DNA from 3 places in the Geobacillus sp. PLS 41 genome. Region 2 is predicted to be linked to each of the others. Evidence: riboswitches for the same ligand, from Rfam matches in the RefSeq annotation. Region 2 holds a riboswitch; each other region holds the start of a gene.

Region 1 (6,154 bases), 740 kb from region 2:
TCCATCGTGACACCCGGTACTCCATCTTGGTTATTTGGAACAGGGTAGCCGTGCCAGTGAATCGTTGTCGGTTCCGGCAATTCATTTTTTACTACGATTTTTACTTTGTCTCCTTGCTTCACGCGGATTTGTGCACCAGGCACGGATCCATTATACGTGTATACCGGGAGTTTGATTTGACCATTAATGGGTAATAACGCTTCCTTCGCAGTAAGGTGAATTTCTTTCCCGGATAATACTTCTGTATTGGTTGCTAAAGGCAATTGCTGCTTGCTCGTTTCAGCGGAAGTATTTTCTTTTTCCATATTCATGCCGGACATGTCGTGTCCCTGCATGGAAGATGGATTTGAGCAAGCTGCGCCAATCGCTGCTACTCCTGCGAAAATGGCGCCAAGCAGCCATTTTTTCATGTCGTTTTCCCTCCTTAAGCTTGTAGTGGGAGATGCAATGATATGATAAAAAATAGATGTGCAAAATGTATGGAGAAAATCGTTCAACTGAAATGTAAAAAAAGGCAAGCGATTCGGATTCACCGATGTCTAACGGTGGTAGGTAATCGCCTGCCGTCCCATTTGAACCCAAGCGTCGATAAAGTCTTGTTTCGGCGCTTTTTGGTTTTTGACAGCGGTCAATGGATCATTGAAATAAATGTACTGCTCATCGTATCCCGTAATGAGCACCGCGTGTTCCCGGTACGTGATTTTGATCGGGCCTTGCGGGGTTTGCCATTCCCGAAAGGCAGAGGGAGGAAGAGGACGAAAGGTGGTGTTGGTGATCACCCAAACCGGTGTGCCTTTGGCCAAGTATGTATAGATGTTCTCAAACGATTGCCCTGTTAAGTCGATGATTTGGTTAGGCAAGTACCGCTCAGCCAACTGCTTGATCGGCTTATGGTACACGCCGTATCCAGGCTTCGATAACGTATACATATCGCCGACAAACCCTTCATTTGGGTGGCCGTAAAACACTTGGCCATTTCGCACTTGATACGGAGTAGGATTTTTCTTGATTTGTTTCGCCAACGTCATCTTATCGACGCGAATGCCGGCATGATTCAAGAGCATGGCCAAGCTGGTTACTTCGCATCCCCTCGGCAGTTCCGGAAGCTGAGACAAAAGGGGGGCGTCAATCAGGACGGATGTCCTTAGCGCTTGTTTCTTTGAAGAGGCAACTGATCGATTCGCCTCCTTTGCTTGATTGCTGGGGGACGGATTGGTTTCTCTGCTGTTTCTGTTCTGTATGAAGGCTTTGATGGCATCGCCTGTCTGGGCCGAACTTGCATAATAGGATAATGAGGCGGCCAATAGCAAGAAACAGGAAATATACAATCCGAGCGACAGTTGATCCATCCTCCCGTTTAGAGGTCTTCTCAAGAGAACAAAACAAAGGGAAACGATGAGAAAAGTCAAAAAAAGGATAAACGCTAACAAGCCATTCTCAACTCCTTTATAACACGTGTGTGTTTTTATAGTAACAGATCGATGTGCAAAAATGGTGAAATTCACACTTTCTCCATATTTTATCGTTAATATTATGAGAAACTGAAAATCTTGCAAGCAGTTTTCCTGAAAAAATGGAAACAGATTGTTTTTGAAACTTGATGTTGTGTACGATAGAATGAAAGTGTCTTTGTATAAATCATTTTAGTTTTAAACAAAAAGGTTTTTGGTGTTGTTTTTGGATTCTTCTTAGCAAAGTGGGGGGACAATCATCGCCATGTGCGGTTTTATTGGCTGTATTCATGATCGCCCAAGAGCGATTGAGCAAACATGGAAAACAACGTTGGTGGAGATGAACCGCCTGATTACCCATCGCGGCCCCGACGATGAGGGGTATTTTTTTGATGACTACGTGAGTTTTGGTTTTCGGCGTTTGAGCATCATCGATCTGGAGGCGGGACATCAGCCGCTGTCTTATGAAAACGATCGATATTGGATCATTTTTAACGGGGAAATTTACAACTATCTTGAATTGCGGGAAGAGCTGGCGGCGAAAGGATATTCGTTTGCGACGCATTCGGATACCGAGGTGATTGTTGCCCTTTACAGCGCGGAAAAAGAAAAAGCGGTCGAAAAGCTGCGCGGGATGTTTGCGTTTGTCATTTGGGACAAGCAAGAGAAAACGGTGTTTGCGGCGCGGGATCCGTTCGGCATTAAGCCGTTTTTTTATGCGGAGCAAGGAGATCGCACGTTTTTCGCTTCGGAAAAGAAAAGCATCTTGCTGGCCCTCAGACAGGAATCGCCAAACGGTGATTCCCTGCAGCATTATTTAACATTCCAATATGTCCCTGAGCCGCTGACGATGTCGGCCGGCATTTACAAGCTGGAGCCGGGGCATTATCTCAAGAAAAAAGTCGGAAAACCGCTCACCATTCATCGTTATTGGAAGGCATCCTTCGAGCCCATTCGCCAATCGGAAGAGGAGCTTGTAAAGAAAATCCGCGATGCGCTGTTTGATTCGGTCAACGTCCATATGCGCAGCGATGTGCCGGTCGGTGCGTTTTTGTCGGGAGGCATTGATTCATCGTTCATCGTCGCCATCGCGAAACAATTCCATCCGCACCTGAAGACATTTTCCGTCGGGTTTGAGCGGGAAGGGTTCAGTGAAATCGATGTCGCAAAAGAAACCGCAGAGAAGCTTGGGGTAGACAACATTAGCTATGTCATCTCACCGCAGGAGTATATGGAAGAGCTGCCGAAAATTATGTGGCATATGGACGATCCGCTTGCCGATCCTGCGGCTGTGCCGCTGTATTTTGTCGCTCGTGAGGCGAGAAAGCATGTCACGGTTGTGCTTTCCGGCGAGGGGGCGGACGAGCTGTTTGGCGGCTACAACATTTACCGCGAACCAGAGTCGTTGCGGCTGTTTGCGCGCATGCCAAACATCGTAAAAGCGGTGTTGCGGGTGATCGCGAAGATGCTTCCGGACGGAATGAAAGGAAAAAGCTTTTTGGAGCGCGGCACGACGCCGCTTGAAGAACGGTATGTCGGCAATGCGAAAATCTATAGCGAAAAGGAAAAAGCGGCGTTGCTCAAAACGTACCAAGAGGGGCGCGAATATACGGCGGTGACGGCTCCTTTTTACCGCGAAACGCTTCATTACCCACCCGTCAACCGGATGCAGTATATTGATCTTCATACATGGCTAAGGGGCGATATTTTAGTCAAAGCGGACAAAATGACGATGGCCCATTCGCTTGAGCTGCGCGTTCCCTTTTTAGACAAAAAGGTATTTGAGGTTGCTATGCAAATCGCCCCTGACATGAAAACAGCCAACGGCACGACGAAATATATTTTGCGCAAAGCGGCCGAGGGCATCGTACCGGATCATGTGTTAAACCGGAAAAAATTAGGGTTTCCCGTGCCGATTCGCCACTGGCTGAAAAACGAAATGTATGACTGGGCGAGACAGCTCATCCACGAAAGCGAAACTGATCATCTGTTCCATAAGGACGTGCTCTATCGGCTGCTGGATGAACATGCCCGCCACAAGGCGGACCACAGCCGCAAGCTGTGGACGGTCTTGGCGTTTATGGTTTGGCATCAAGTGTATGTGGAAAAGAAGTACGATTTTGCTTCATCCGCACAAAGCGAGGAGCGGCCAGCGTCTGTTTTGGAGGCGTAGCAGGGAAACGACAGGGCGTTCTAAGGGCGACACCTAGAACGCCTTTTTCGATGGTGCGGACAGTTTCCTTGCCTTTGGCGAAGCGAAAGAGAAAATTTGCTTTCTCCCGCTCTTGCAATTTTCCCGGTTTTGGTATATGCTTGTTCCATCAGGATGCTAAACTACTATATATTGGTTTTGAGGTCTTTTTTTACAACTACATATTGTTCTGCTAAGCAACGGTGTCCATCAGGACTTAATAGGGAATCCGGTGTGAATCCGGAACTGCCCCCGCAACTGTATGTGCGGACGAAATGGGATGGCCACTGGCGGCAAGAGCCATTCAGCGCGCCGCTGGGAAGGACCCAAAGTAGGACGATGCACGAGTCAGGAGACCTGCCTTGCTTGGAACGTTTCATGTTCTTCGGGGTGTGAGAAGATGAAACGATAGGGGAAAAGAACAAGGGGTTCGTCTGCCTTTTTCCGTCTGTCGTTTCATCCGCTCGCCTGCCCGAGCGGATTTTTTTATGGAGGAGGGAAGAAACGAATGACCACATTGACGAAAACGGTCATCCTCGATGATCAAGGGAAGTCGGTTTCGTTTTCACGTGAAGAGTTTGCGGCGCTGATTGAGCAAGCCGCGGCTGGATTCGGCCGTCTGTCGCTTGATGAATACGTCGAGCGTGTTTGGCAGCTTCTTAGCCGAAAGGAGTCCGTCACGGTAGAACAGCTGCACCAAACGGCTATTTTGGAAGGACTTTCTTACATTGATGAAGAAGAGCCGGACTGGACGTTTGTGTGCGCCCGGCTGTATTTGCGGCAATTGTACCGTGAAGCGGCGCGGCAGCGCGGGTACGATGAACGCGAGCGGTATGGCGATTTCTACTCGCTGCTTGTTGCGCTGACGGAACAAGGGGTGTACAGTCCGTTCTTGCTTGAACGTTATACGAAAGAAGAAGTCGACGCCATCGGTGCGTTTCTTGATCCGGAGAAGGACAAGCTGTTTACGTACATTGGGCTGCGCACGCTCGCGGACCGGTATTTGGCGCGCGATTATGAGCGGCGGTTGTATGAATTGCCGCAGGAGCGGTTTTTGGTCATTGCCATGACGCTCATGGCGAATGAACCGCAAAAGCAGCGGCTTGCGCTCGTGAAGGAAGCGTATTGGGCGTTAAGCAACTTATACATGACCGTGGCGACGCCGACGCTTGCCAACGCTGGGAAGTCGTACGGCCAGCTCTCAAGCTGCTTTGTCGATACGGTCGATGACAGCTTGCAAGGAATTTATGACAGCAACACCGACATCGCCAATTTGTCGAAATCGGGCGGCGGCATCGGCGTCTATTTAGGCAAAATCCGTTCGCGCGGCAGCGACATTAAAGGGTTCAAAGGGGTCTCTTCCGGCGTCATCCCGTGGATGAAGCAGCTGAACAATACAGCGGTGAGCGTCGATCAACTGGGACAGCGAAAGGGAGCCATTTCCGTCTATTTGGATGTGTGGCATAAAGACATTTTTGCGTTTCTCGATGCGCGGCTCAACAACGGCGACGAACGGCTGCGGACGCATGATTTGTTCACCGGCGTTTGCATCCCTGATTTGTTCATGGAGCAAGTCGAACAGCGCGGCGACTGGTACTTGTTTGATCCGCATGAAGTGCGGAAGGTGATGGGGTTTAGCTTGGAAGATTTTTATGATGAGGAAAAAGGGAGCGGCAGCTTTCGGGAAAAATATTGGCAATGCGTCAACGAACCAAGGCTGTCGAAAGAAAAAGTGCCGGCGATCGACGTGATGAAAAGCATTATGCGCAGCCAGCTCGAGTCGGGGACGCCGTTTATGTTTTACCGCGATGAAGTGAACCGGCAAAATCCGAATCGCCATCTCGGGATGATCTACTGCAGCAACCTTTGCACGGAAATCGCGCAAAACCAAAGCCCGACAGTGACGAAGCGGCAATATGTGAAAGACGGGACGATCATCATTGAGAAAATCCCAGGCGATTTTGTCGTCTGCAACTTATCGTCGATCAACTTGGCGCGGGCGGTGACCGACGGCGTTTTGGCGCGGCTGATCCCGATTCAAATGCGGATGCTCGATAATGTCATTGATTTAAACAATATCCCTGTGCTGCAAGCCGGCCTGACGAATCAAAAATACCGCGCTGTCGGGCTTGGAACCTTTGGCTGGCATCATTTGTTGGCGTTAAAAGGCATTCGCTGGGAGTCGGACGAAGCGGTCCGCTATGCCGACGAGCTGTATGAAACGATCGCGTATTTGGCGATTCAAGCGAGCATGGAGCTCGCCAAAGAGAAAGGGAGCTACCCGGCGTTTCCAGGATCGGATTGGCAGACAGGCGCTTATTTTGAGCGGCGCGGCTACGAAAGCCACGGTGAATTGGATTGGGATCGGCTGAAGCAAGACGTGGCCCGCTATGGGATGCGAAACGGCTATGTGATGGCGGTGGCGCCGAACGCCTCGACGTCGATCATCGCCGGCAGTACAGCGAGCATTGACCCGATTTTCTTAAAAGTGTACGCCGAGGAAAAGAAAGAT
Region 2 (6,154 bases):
GGAGGCCAGCTCATACCCATTGAGAGGCAGCAACAACGCCCATAACGGCTCCACAAAGGCGGCGGCTAGAACGAGAAGAGCAACGGAACCAAACGCCGCTCCCCTTTTCCAACTCATATGGCGAACGATCAGGGCAAACAGCTGAAGACAAAAATAGATCAGAGAGACTAGAACAAAGCCCGCTCCCGTTCTCTGTTTCGATGAAATGTAATCGAATGCCGCATAGCCCCATACAATCAGCTTGTAAATGATCAGCAGCGATTCCATAACATCCCCTCAGCCGACTTTTCCCGTCAGATAATAAACGGCAATTTGCGTTCGATGTTGCAGTCCGGTTTTGTCCAAAATCGATGTGATGTAATTGGCCACCGTTCCCTCGGAGAGAAATAGCTGTTTGGCAATCTCTTTATTCGAAAGCCCCTTCGCAATGAGCGCCATAATGTCCAACTCTCGTTCCGTAAACAGGCTTTTATCGATTTTCGGGGCTGCTTCTGTTTCTTCTTTTAAGTTGGACTTAATTTTGTCCATCACAATCTCCTGCATCACCACTTGGCCGTGATAAACCGCTTTGATCGCTTCGCGGATTCGTTCCGGGTCCGTATTTTTTAAAAAATATCCTTTTGCACCGTATTGAATGGCGTCTAGAATGTATTCATCATCATCAAACGTCGTCAAGATGAGCGGCTTTGTCTTCGTCTGCTCGCATAGAAGCTTTGTCGCTTCCACTCCATTCATGTTCGGCATGCGCACATCCAATAACGCGACATCAACTTCATGATGTCGACAATATTCCACTGCCTCTTTCCCATCGCCTACAGTCGCGGCGACATCAAACTCGTCATACGTGCTTAAGATGATCCGCAGCCCTTCGCGGACAAAGGGATTGTCATCGGCGATGAGCACTTTTATGCGCGGAACATGGGACGAAGAGTGATGTTCCATCTTTACCCACCCCTTTTCATCATGACGCCTGTCCACTACCTCGCGTGCATGATTTTCATGGTTTACTTTCATCTTTCCAAAACCGGAGGAACTATTCTTTCAACGTGGACCATTCGTGCACACAAACATATGCCTTCAAGGCGGCCTTCTGTCCAGCGAGTGAGAAAATGATTGTACACAAATCGGCAACATCCTATGATGCTCCGGATATACGGTTCCTGTTCTTTTGTCGGATAGAGACGGACGGAACAGGCTTGGCGCATTCCAATCGTCAAGAAAATTATACCATATTGCGCTTCCTCCCACTCCTTTAAGGGGGAGAGGAGCACAAGATTTCTGTAATGAATAAGGGCGATTTTTTCCGTTGCCACAGAGGAAATGAACCAAAGCAAGAGCAGGCCGAACCGAGTCGACGCTGGGATGCGTCCGGTGTTGCCAAGAGTAGCTGTCGGATCAAGACATGGGAACAGAGCCAAGCTCGATCGAATAGGCAAAACGGAAGGCAGGTCGAGGTGCCCATTCACCAACGGAGCGATCATCCTGTACCGAAACAGTGCGATGTCGTGTCTCATCGACTTATCCATCTGGATCTCCTCCTCGTCTTTCCCACCATCCATATACATTTGAATGTCAATGACAAAGTCGTGAAACTTGATCAAATTTCCTCCCCATCTTTGAAACAAATGGAAATTTCCGCCCGAAACGGCTCCTCACCACAACATGTACTTGACAAGCAATACAGCTTCCTGCACAAAGATTTGAAAAAATCACTGATTTGTTGATTTTCCCTTACAAGCGTAAATGGGGTATGTTCAGAAAAAATCATGTACAACTTTTGGTGAAGAGCCTCCGAAACAATTCACAAAAAATTTAGCACACTCTTCAGAAAAGAGGGAAAAGGCTTTCTGAAAGAATGTACAAGAAACGGTGTTTTGTTTTCGCAGAAAAATTCCATGGGCAGCGCACTTTGCCCTCCACCCGGGGATGAAAATCACACGTCAGTCCTGCATTTTCACAAAAAACATATTTTTACATAAAATACTAATATTAACTCAAAAAATATCCCTGCTTACTATGCCGTTATGCCTCTTAAAACCCCTTCACAAAAACATTTCGGTTGAAAAAAACAAAAAATTCTTTTATTCTAAATTTTATACAACCAAATAATCAGTTCACGCAACAGGTGGTTCACACATGTGGTGAACCTTAAAAGGGAAGTTTGGTGAAAATCCAACACGGTCGCGCCACTGTGATGCAGAGCTGTTTATCACAATCCACTGTTTCATTTGAAATGGGAAGGAGATAAACAGCGATGAAGCTAAGTCAGGAGACCTGCCTGTTGTATGCACTTTCGACCTACGCGTCATAGGGAGGAGTGAGGACATATGATATTGAGGCACTTCACGTATCTCAATACAAGCTAGTTATACCCTCCTTCCGTTGGAAGAGGGTTTTTTGCTTGATTGGGATCAAATAACTGGAGGTGCTTCCACATGTTCATCCGCAGTTCAAATGTAGGGTATCCACGCATTGGGGAGAAAAGAGAATGGAAAAAGACGTTAGAATCGTTTTGGAATGGGCAGATCACCAAAGAACAATGCACCAAAATGATGGAAGCGATTCGACTTGATTCGATTCGTAAACAGATGGAGAAAGGAATCGATCTCATTCCAATTGGAGATTTTTCTTTATACGATCACGTATTAGATACAGCATTCATGTTTGGATATATTCCAGAGCAATTTCAACAAATAGACGATACACTTGAGCAATATTTTGCGATGGCACGCGGGACAAATGGGCAACATGCGCTTGAAATGACGAAATGGTTTAATACAAATTACCATTACATCGTGCCTGAAATTGGACAAACAAAGCCAAGATTAGTGGAGAATCGCCTATTGAAAGAATACAACCTTGTAAAAGAAACATTCGATTTAGAAACAAAACCTGTGTTGCTTGGACCGATTACGTTTCTTTTGCTTTCTAAGCAATACGATCGACACGAGTGGCGCAAACATCTCGCACGATTAGTTCCTGTTTATGTAGAATTATTCAAACAACTAAGCGAAGCGGGCGTGTCATTCGTCCAAATCGATGAACCGATTCTCGTCCAAGATATAGACGATGACATCGTCGATGCATTTCGTGATGTATATGAAGTTTTTCATCGCGGTGTACCAAATATAAACCTTATTTTACAAACATATTTTGATAGCGTGTCGCATTATCGTGAAATCGTTGCTTTACCTGTCGCAGGCATTGGGCTTGACTTTGTACATGATAATGGCGAAAACATGAAAAACATAAACACCTATGGATTTCCGAAAGATAAAATATTAGTTGCTGGGATTGTAGATGGCCGCAATGTATGGAAAAGTTCGCTTGCCCAAAAAGCGACGCTCCTTCACCATCTAGCAAACGTTGCTGAACAACTGATCATTCAACCGTCTTGCAGCTTACTGCACGTCCCTGTCACGACAAAACACGAACATTCACTGCCGCCGGAGCTCGCTGGGGCTTTATCATTTGCCGATGAAAAATTAGATGAAATACGTATGCTGACAGAATATATGAAAGGAAACACAACAATCGACAAGCTAATCCAATACGACGAACAAACAAACAGTAATTTAGCCAAGTTCCGCAAACAACAAGAACAAATAAACGAGATCACAGCCGTTCCGGTAAGCCGAACACCTTACAGCAAACGACGAAAGATACAACAATCACATTTGCAACTCCCGCTGTTGCCGACAACGACAATCGGCAGCTTCCCGCAGACGAGCGACGTGCGTCAAGCTCGGATGAAGTGGAAAAAAGGGGAATGGAACGATCATCAATATAAGTCCTTTATAAAGAAAGAAATCGCAAAATGGATCGACATTCAAGAGCAACTGCAGCTCGACGTGCTTGTCCATGGGGAATTTGAGCGCACAGATATGGTAGAATTTTTCGGTGAAAAGCTGCAAGGCATGGCATGCACGACAAACGGCTGGGTACAATCGTATGGATCACGTTGTGTTCGCCCGCCCATTATTTTTAGCCATGTGTCCTACCAACAACCGATGACCGTAGAAGAAACGGTATATGCCCAGTCGCTGACCCATAAACCTGTCAAAGGCATGCTGACAGGCCCTGTAACCATGTTAAACTGGTCGTTCGTTCGCGACGACATTCCACGAAAACATGTGCTGACACAGCTCGCCTTGGCCATTCGTGAAGAAGTGTTGCGCTTGGAAGCGAAAGGCATACGCATCATTCAAGTCGATGAACCAGCATTGCGGGAAGGATTGCCATTGAAAAAGGAAAAACACGCATCCTATTGGGAAGATGCCGTTATGGCGTTTCGTCTTGCTACCTCATCAGTGAAAGAGGAAACGCAAATTCATACCCATATGTGCTATTCACAGTTTGAACAGATGATGCATGTCATCGATAAACTTGATGCCGACGTCATTTCCATTGAATCATCGCGAAGCCATGGTGAGCTTATTGCTGCATTTGAAACATATGAGTACAAAAAAGAAATCGGCTTAGGGGTTTATGACATTCACAGCCCACGCATTCCGACAAAAAAAGAAATAAGCGAACAAATCGAGCGAGCGCTTCGCGTCCTTCGTCCAGAACAATTTTGGGTCAATCCCGATTGCGGATTAAAAACGCGAAAAGAAAAGGAAGCAATTGCCGCACTCAAAGCGATGGTGGAAGCCGCGCGCGAATACCGGGAGCGACTTTTGGCTTGCGGAGGGAAACCGTCATGGAAGTAAACGTCGAGCAATCAAAAACGATTCAAATGCGGCTCGTTTTGCCTTCTGATACGAACCATCTTGGCACGATTTTTGGCGGCACCGTTTTAGCGTATATTGATGAAATTGCAGCAATATCCGCCATGCGCCATGCACGAAAAGCGGTCGTCACCGTTTCGATCGACAAAGTTGATTTCATTTCGTCCGCGAAAGTAGGCGATATTTTAAAACTTGAAGCATTCGTCTACTCGACTGGACGCACATCCATGAAGGTATTCGTCAAAGTCGAAACAGAAGATTTATTTACAGGCGAACATCACTTGACCACTACATGCTTTTTGACGATGGTCGCCATCGATCAAAACAAAAAACCGACGCCTGTTCCAAAAGTCATCATTAGCGAACAGGAGGAACAAATCGTACAACTGTATCAGCAAAACAATAAGGTATAAATATTTATACCCCAGACTGTTGAAAAACGATTTTGTCAAGGACAAAATCGTTTTTTTTTTTGGCTCTTCACCACAACATGTACTTGACAAGCAATACGGTTTCCTGCACAAAGATGTGCAAAAATCACGGATTTGTTGATTTTCCCTCACAAGCGTAAATAGGGTATGTTCAGAAAAAATCAAGTACAACTTTTGGTGAAGAGCCTTTATGGTAAAATAGAAAATAGAAGTCCATAACCAAAGGGAGGAATGGCCATGTCCCGCGCACAACAATGGGTGCAATATTTCCTTTCGCACCGCCGTGTCACGCTGGAACTGATCCACAAAATCGACGAAGCGCATTATGATTACAAACCGACGCCGACCTCGATGACAGCGAAGCAGCTGGCGACGCATATGCTGTTCAGCTTCTACAATTTCGCTAATACGGCAAAACACGGCGATCCATCGCTGTTCCGGCAAAAAATCGAGGAGCCGGAGACGAATTTGGCCAAGCTGGCGGAAACATATACGGAAAAAACGAGGCAGCTCATCGAATCGATGAGCGATGACGACTTCGACCGGACGCTCGATTTAACATCGATTTTCGGCATTCAAATTCCAGCCAAGCAGTTGTTGCAAATGGCAATGGATCACGAAATTCATCATAAAGGCCAGCTGTTCGTCTACGTCCGCGGCATGGGGCATACGGACTTACCGCTGTTTGTGAAACGCGGTTAATCTTCCCCATTTTTGTTTCATCTAACTAAACGAGAAGCTTCTCCGTGAAAATAACAAAAAAGCCGGCTAAGAAACCCCTAGCCGGCTTTTCCTTTTTGGTTGAGGCGATTTAGTCAATCGAGCAGCTTCCGTCTGCGCACATTCCGCCTTCACCCGCCAACGACCGCAACGGGGAAGCTTGTTGTTCTTCCTCCCATACTTTCTCTAGCGCCCGCCGGAACACGTCAACCGGCTGGGCCCCCGAAATCGCATACTTCCCATTCAGCACGAAAAACGGCACGCCGCGGACGC
Region 3 (6,154 bases), 1.6 Mb from region 2:
GGTCGCTCAAGCTGATCGTACACGCATCGTGCATAATCGGCGCCCCAAGCAATGCAGCGCACGAATGAATGGCGGAAATGCCGGGGATGACTTCGACTTCAATCGGACTCGCTTTCGTCCACCCTTTTTCGATCAACACTTCATACACGAGCCCCGCCATGCCGTACAACCCGGCGTCGCCGCTTGAAATGACGGCGACCGTTTTGCCGCGCTCGGCCCACTTCACCGCCGCTTGGGCGCGGCTCACTTCTTCGGTCATGCCCGTGCTAATGATCTCTTTTCCAGCAATGAGATCGCGCACAAGTTCGATGTACGTTTTGTAGCCAATGATGACGTCGCTTTCTTCAATCGCTTCCCGAGCCCGTTTCGTCATATGGTCGACGCTTCCCGGGCCAAAGCCGACAATGAGCAATTTGCCGCCCACTTTACAGCCCCCCTCTCCATATCTCGATTATCATCGACATCCCTAACCATATGCTGTAAATCCCTGTGACCGCACCAAGGACATAAAACAGTCGTTCCCGCTGCTTTGCTTTCCAAAATCCCCACGATAATCCAGCCGCTGTAGCAATCGTCGCAATGAGCAAGCCGGCGACAAACAGCACAAGCTGAAGGACAGCGGCGCTCACACGCACTTTTCCGACCGCGTGGGTGATAATGGCTAGCTGGGTCGGGCTTTCGACGCCAATGCCATGAATGATGCCGATGATCAAGGCGCCAGCCCAACCAACATGCGAAAAAGAACGGCAACTGTCCATTTCCCGCCTTCCCCGCAGCCATCGAGTAACCGTATGGCCGAACTCATAAAGGAGCTGAAACCGGCTTTTCACCTCACCCCGCCGAAAAAGAGAAAAAAGCATCATCCCGCCAAGAAGCACAAGCGTAACGCCAACTAAGAGCTCAATGGCGGCGGCTGACGACTCGGAAAGCCGGGCGCCGACCATGAGCGCCGCCACCCCCATGACAAACACGATTGCTCCGTGTCCAATAGCGTACATGATTCCGAGCGCCAACTGCTGTCTTCGCCGCGACTCGCTTCCGACCATATCCGCAATGGCCGCGACATGGTCGCTGTCCATCCCATGACGCATGCCGAGAAATATCGCTAACATTACATAACTGGCCCATTCCATCATTACGTCCTCCTCTTTCGAACGCCAATAACCGACTCCGTCCCACCAAGACGGGTCAACCCGTCTTCACGGTATTCATACGTCGCCCACGCGCGAAGCGGCTCGCCGTTTTGCAAATGGCGATGGACGACCTCTTTTGCCTTCTCCGGTGTCATCAACCGGTACCAGACGCCATCCGGGTAGACGATCATCACACACGCATCTTGACAGCGTCCGTTGCAGCGCGTCCTTGTTGTATGGACAGCGTCGTCAAGCCCAAGGCGGGCGATTTCCTCGCGCACCGCGGTTGTCACGTCATCTCCGCCATGGCGGAGGCACGTCCCTCCGTTGCAAATGAGCACATGATGCTTCATTCCCCGCAAATCCCACGTCGCCACCAAATCCCCCCTTTTGCTAGAATGGTAGAATGAAATGCGGCAGACGGACGGTTTTTCGACAAAAGAAAAAGCACCTCTACAGCAGAGGTGCAGAAAAATGTATACGAAAGCCGTAAACGGCCCAAACAGGGCCCCTAAAGCCGTCATTCTCCCGCACGTCTGCCTATAGTCCCGTAGGCATCCGTCCGATCCAAACAAGGCAGGTCTCCTGACTTAGGATCATCGCTTGGCGGCGTCTTCCCGAAGCATCCTTCAGTGACTTGTTGCCGCAAAGCTCCCCATCACAGTGGCGGGCACCGTGCCGGATTTTCACCGAGCTTCCCTTTTTCACCCAAGCCCTAAGCGGGCTAGGCACCTTGTTTGTCTTACCGCCATATATGCGCTGTCATGGAACAAGCATCCGTTTTCATCGTAGTACAACCAATGCGTTGCCGTCAACCGTTTTTTGCCGACAAATCTTTGTTGGCGACGACAACGCCGTCCGCATCAGCGTACACGTACGCCCCTGGCTCCCAGCGGACGCCGCCAAACTCGAGCGCAACGTCGCGGGCGCCTTTTCCTTCTTTTTGGCATTTCGAGCGGGCGTTCCATTTCAACCAGAACGATACATCTCCAACTTGTCCAGGTCTAAGACAAATCCAGCGCCCAGCAATATATCCAATCCTAACAAACCGTTAATCCCCTCATAGTCCATCCCGCTAAAATCAATTTCATACTCTCTTAGCTGGAAAGAATCTAGCTGAATACAGTCTAATTTTTTTGTAAACGCGTACTCTTTCCCACCGATTCCGTAATAAGCCACAATACGATCGCCCGGCTCTACCCGCAAATGAATATCTTCTACTGCATTTTGAGAAATCACTGTTTTCGCCGCACCAGTATCAATCACCATATTATGAATCAACTTAGACCTTCCTTGATAAACGATTTCGATCGATGCAAACAGCAAGCCTTCACGATATTCAATCTGCATAATGAAATTTCCCTCTCAGGCCAATCGCTCCCCGAACTTTTAAAACAATCTCCTTGTGGCTAGTATGATAAACAAGCTGATTCCCTTTCGATTGCAGCAACTCACGAGTTGCATCCTTGTCCGAAACCGTTCCGATAACAGCCACCTCTTCAATGATTTCTTGATCTCCCTCTAAATGGGACTTTAATACTTGTAATTTCACAAATTGATTTGGATACAATGAACGCACTTCCTGCCATTCCATCTCCATCGCCTCAACCTGTTCGTTGTATTGAACGAGACTCAACCGCAGCCGTCAACCATTTTTCGCCAACAAATCTTTGTTGGCGACGACAACGCCGTCCGCATCAGCGTACACGTACGCCCCTGGCTCCCAGCGGACGCCGCCAAACTCGAGCGCAACGTCGCGTGAGCCTTTTCCCTCTTTTTTGCTTTTCACCGGGCATGTGCCGATCGCCATCACGCCAATCGGCATGGCGCCAATTTCCGCTGAATCGCGGATGCAGCCGTGGATGATGACGCCAGCAAGCCCCCTCTCGCAAGCGATTTGCGCCAGCCGGTCGCCTAATAGCGCGACGCGGCGCGAGCCTTTTCCATCGACCACGAGCACCGTCCCCGGCGGCACCGTCTCCAGCGCTTCTCGGACAAGGACGTTGTCTTCAAACACATCGACCGTCGCAATCGGCCCGGAAAACGCCCGCTTTCCGCCGTACGATTGGAACGGCAACTCGCATACTTGCAACTCGTCTAAAAATTGATCGCATAAATCGGCTGTTTTCATTGTCGCTCTCCCCTTTCATGTTTTGCATTCGCCGTCATTCGCCAAAATCCTTCTGCCTCAGCAGTTTTTTGTCGACGATCTTTCATTCGAACGACTGACACGAACGCGGCGATGTGAACCAAACCATTGTGTGGCGGTTAATCGCTTCGATGTATTCCACCGATCGCATTGAAACCATAAAAAACGGCCCCGCGCCGATATATAGCGGAGACCGTTTTCACCGGCTCAAAGCCCCTCCGGTTTGACCAGACGTTCAGCTGGGCTAGCTGGATCTCGAACCAGCGCATCACGGAGTCAAAGTCCGTTGCCTTACCGCTTGGCTATAGCCCAACGTTTTGTTGTCGTTTACAGTATGCGGCATGATAACGCACTTTATGCATCAAACTGAATATCCCTTTGCTTGATGTGCGAAACTATCGGTACAAGCATCCTTTCCCCACTATATCACCTCGTTTTTCCCTCGCACTTGTTTTCCCGATATGATAACTGGAAGGGGAGAGATGTATATGCGCCGGATCACGGTTTTTCGCTTCTATCTTTGCACATTGTTTTTGTTATCGTTGCCGATCGTCTTAGCGGCCGCGGCTGCCTGGCAGCCATCCAGCCAGCCGAAAACCGCCGTCATCGCCCACCGCGGCGCGTCCGGATACGCGCCGGAGCATACGCTCTCATCCTACCGCCTTGCCGCCCGCATGCAGGCGGACTATATCGAAGTCGATGTGCGCGCAGCCAAAGACGGGAAGCTCGTTGCTCTGCATGATGCGACGCTCGCCCGGACGACAAATGCCGAAACGGTCTACCCGCGCCGTGCTCCGTGGCGGGTAAATGATTTTTCGTTCGCTGAACTGAGGCGGCTGGATGCCGGGTCGTGGTTTCATCCACGCTTTGCCGGCGAGCGCATCCCGACGCTTGATGAGGTGATTCAGATGCTGAAAGCGGAGCGTGTGGAAGCCCCGTTGTACATCGAAACGAAACAGCCCGGCATCGAAGAGGCGGTCGTCCATCTATTGAAAAAACACGGTTTCCTGCAACAGCGCCGCGTCATGTTTCAATCGTTCCACCCGGAAAGCTTGCAAGCGCTCCGGCCGCTCATCCCGCACGGCATTCGGCTCATTCAATTGGTCGGCGAGAAGGAAGCGCACAGCGGCCGCGACGAGCTGCTGCAACAAATCGCCGTCTATGCCGATGGCATCGGCTTGCCGCTTTCGGCCGTCACCGAAGAGTGGGTGCGCGCCGCCCATGGCCGCGGGCTCATTGTTCACGTCTATACCGTCAATGAACCACACGATCTCGCTCGCCTATGCGCCATGGGCGTTGACGGCCTGTTCACCGATTATCCAGACCGCCCTGGCCGCATTGCCGCCTGCCGTCGTCTGCCCCGCCATTGACCGGCCTTCAGGGAGCCAGGGGGAGCTTATTGTTTACATAATGTTATTATGGTTAATAAAAACGAAAATCGTTCCCATTTGACCCGATTCGGTGTATCATTTGAGAAAAAGGAGGCCAGATCATGTGGACGATCATCGATTACGAAAACGGCCCATTTACCGTGACGACGGACCGCCGCCGCGTCCAGCTTGAGCGCGTGTTTGACTTCCTTGCCCGCTCGTATTGGGCGAATGAGCGCAGCCGCGAAACGATCCTCAAATCGCTTGACCATTCGCTCTGCTTTTCCCTTTTTCACGGCGACAGGCAAATTGGCATGGCGCGCGTCATCACCGACCGGGCGACGTTCGCCTATCTGTGCGACGTGTTCATCGATGAAGCATACCGTGGGCAAGGTCTCGGGAAATGGCTGTTATCATGCGTGCTCGCCCATCCTGATGTCGCCGCTGTCCGCAAGGTGATGCTCGCGACCAAAGACGCGCACGGGCTGTACAGGCAGTTCGGCTTTGCCGCGCCGAGCGAGCCGGAGCGGTTGATGGAGCGGATTCAAGAGCCGCGAACGGAGTAAAGGGCAAAAAAAGGCGGGCCGCCATCGGTCCGCCTTTTCGCCAAACCTCCCATCCCCCAACGCCTGTTGCCTTCGTCACCGCTTCGGAAACTGAAACGACAATTTCTTCTCGTTTTCATCCCAAACGAGTATGGCGTCAAACGTTTTCCCGCCTTTTTTAAACCCTTTTATGACATTTGTTTTCCCTTGCGCCAGCAGCTTTTTCACATTCGCCGCCGAAATCGATTTGCCGAGAATGCGTTTGGAGATCGTAAACGAGCATTTTGTTTTCGCGTACTGGTCGCAACCGTACAACGTTCCTTTGTCGATGACGGTCCCGCCGCAAAGCGGGCACGGCCCAAGCTTCTCACCCATCGTTTTTTTCTTCCTTGTCCGCTGGATCGAGGCGGTGTCAACCCCTCTGAAATTCCAATTCGGCGCGGCGGCGATGGCGTCAGCGACCACTTTTTGCGCCAACTTTTTCACCTGTTCCATAAAGGCGGCGGGCGAGGCGCTCCCTTCGCCGATTTCGCTTAAGCGCTGCTCCCATTTCGCCGTCATTTCCGGCGAGGCGAGGATCGTGCCGCCAAGCGCCTCGATCAACACTTTCGCCTTGTCGGTCGCGTACACGAGGTTCTTTTTCACTTCAATATACTTCCGCTCTTTCAGCATGGTAATGATCGCCGCCCTTGTTGCTTCCGTGCCAAGCCCTTCCGTTTTGGCGAGCACTTTTTCCAGTTCCTCATCGTCCAAAAATTTTCCCGCCGTTTTCATCAAGGTGATGAGTTCGCCTTCTGTATACCGTTTCGGCGGCTCGGTCTTCCCTTCTTTCACCTTTACAGCGGCCGCTTTCCCCGCCTCCCCTCGCTCAAGGGGAGGCAGCGCAGCATCTTTCTCCTCCTCATGCGGGCGGATGACCGCGCGCCATCCTTCCTCGACGACCTGCCTTCCTTTCGA

What was found. A riboswitch is a leader RNA that binds a small molecule or an ion and turns the genes downstream of it on or off. The one in region 2 is predicted to bind cobalamin.
Region 1: linked by a shared signal. The riboswitch ahead of ACVX3G_RS15715 (ribonucleoside-diphosphate reductase subunit alpha) and the one ahead of metE (5-methyltetrahydropteroyltriglutamate--homocysteine S-methyltransferase) in region 2 are both predicted to bind cobalamin.
Region 3: linked by a shared signal. The riboswitch ahead of ACVX3G_RS11310 ((2Fe-2S) ferredoxin domain-containing protein) and the one ahead of metE (5-methyltetrahydropteroyltriglutamate--homocysteine S-methyltransferase) in region 2 are both predicted to bind cobalamin.

What each region holds. Positions count from the first base shown of each region.
Region 1 covers NZ_CM151395.1:3,138,904-3,145,057, reverse strand. Annotated here, with positions in the region: gene ACVX3G_RS15730 (multicopper oxidase family protein) at 1-410, opposite strand, end outside; gene ACVX3G_RS15725 (C39 family peptidase) at 540-1,430, opposite strand; gene asnB (asparagine synthase (glutamine-hydrolyzing)) at 1,717-3,624, shown strand; cobalamin riboswitch at 3,826-4,021, shown strand; gene ACVX3G_RS15715 (ribonucleoside-diphosphate reductase subunit alpha) at 4,151-6,154, shown strand, end outside.
Region 2 covers NZ_CM151395.1:359,893-366,046, forward strand. Annotated here, with positions in the region: gene ACVX3G_RS01625 (sensor histidine kinase) at 1-267, opposite strand, end outside; gene ACVX3G_RS01630 (response regulator) at 277-942, opposite strand; gene ACVX3G_RS01635 (helix-turn-helix domain-containing protein) at 1,011-1,466, opposite strand; partial or broken gene ACVX3G_RS01640 (helix-turn-helix domain-containing protein) at 1,449-1,526, opposite strand; cobalamin riboswitch at 2,107-2,296, shown strand; gene metE (5-methyltetrahydropteroyltriglutamate--homocysteine S-methyltransferase) at 2,436-4,712, shown strand; gene ACVX3G_RS01650 (acyl-CoA thioesterase) at 4,703-5,143, shown strand; gene ACVX3G_RS01655 (DinB family protein) at 5,399-5,863, shown strand; gene ACVX3G_RS01660 (DsbA family oxidoreductase) at 5,973-6,154, opposite strand, start outside.
Region 3 covers NZ_CM151395.1:2,265,728-2,271,881, reverse strand. Annotated here, with positions in the region: gene cobJ (precorrin-3B C(17)-methyltransferase) at 1-424, opposite strand, end outside; gene ACVX3G_RS11315 (HoxN/HupN/NixA family nickel/cobalt transporter) at 426-1,133, opposite strand; gene ACVX3G_RS11310 ((2Fe-2S) ferredoxin domain-containing protein) at 1,136-1,510, opposite strand; cobalamin riboswitch at 1,692-1,884, opposite strand; partial or broken gene ACVX3G_RS11305 (RraA family protein) at 1,945-2,085, opposite strand; gene ACVX3G_RS11300 (retropepsin-like aspartic protease) at 2,103-2,483, opposite strand; gene ACVX3G_RS11295 (hypothetical protein) at 2,473-2,727, opposite strand; gene rraA (ribonuclease E activity regulator RraA) at 2,779-3,264, opposite strand; tRNA gene ACVX3G_RS11285 (tRNA-Gln) at 3,522-3,594, opposite strand; gene ACVX3G_RS11280 (glycerophosphodiester phosphodiesterase family protein) at 3,771-4,652, shown strand; gene ACVX3G_RS11275 (GNAT family N-acetyltransferase) at 4,775-5,218, shown strand; gene ACVX3G_RS11270 (DNA topoisomerase III) at 5,294-6,154, opposite strand, start outside.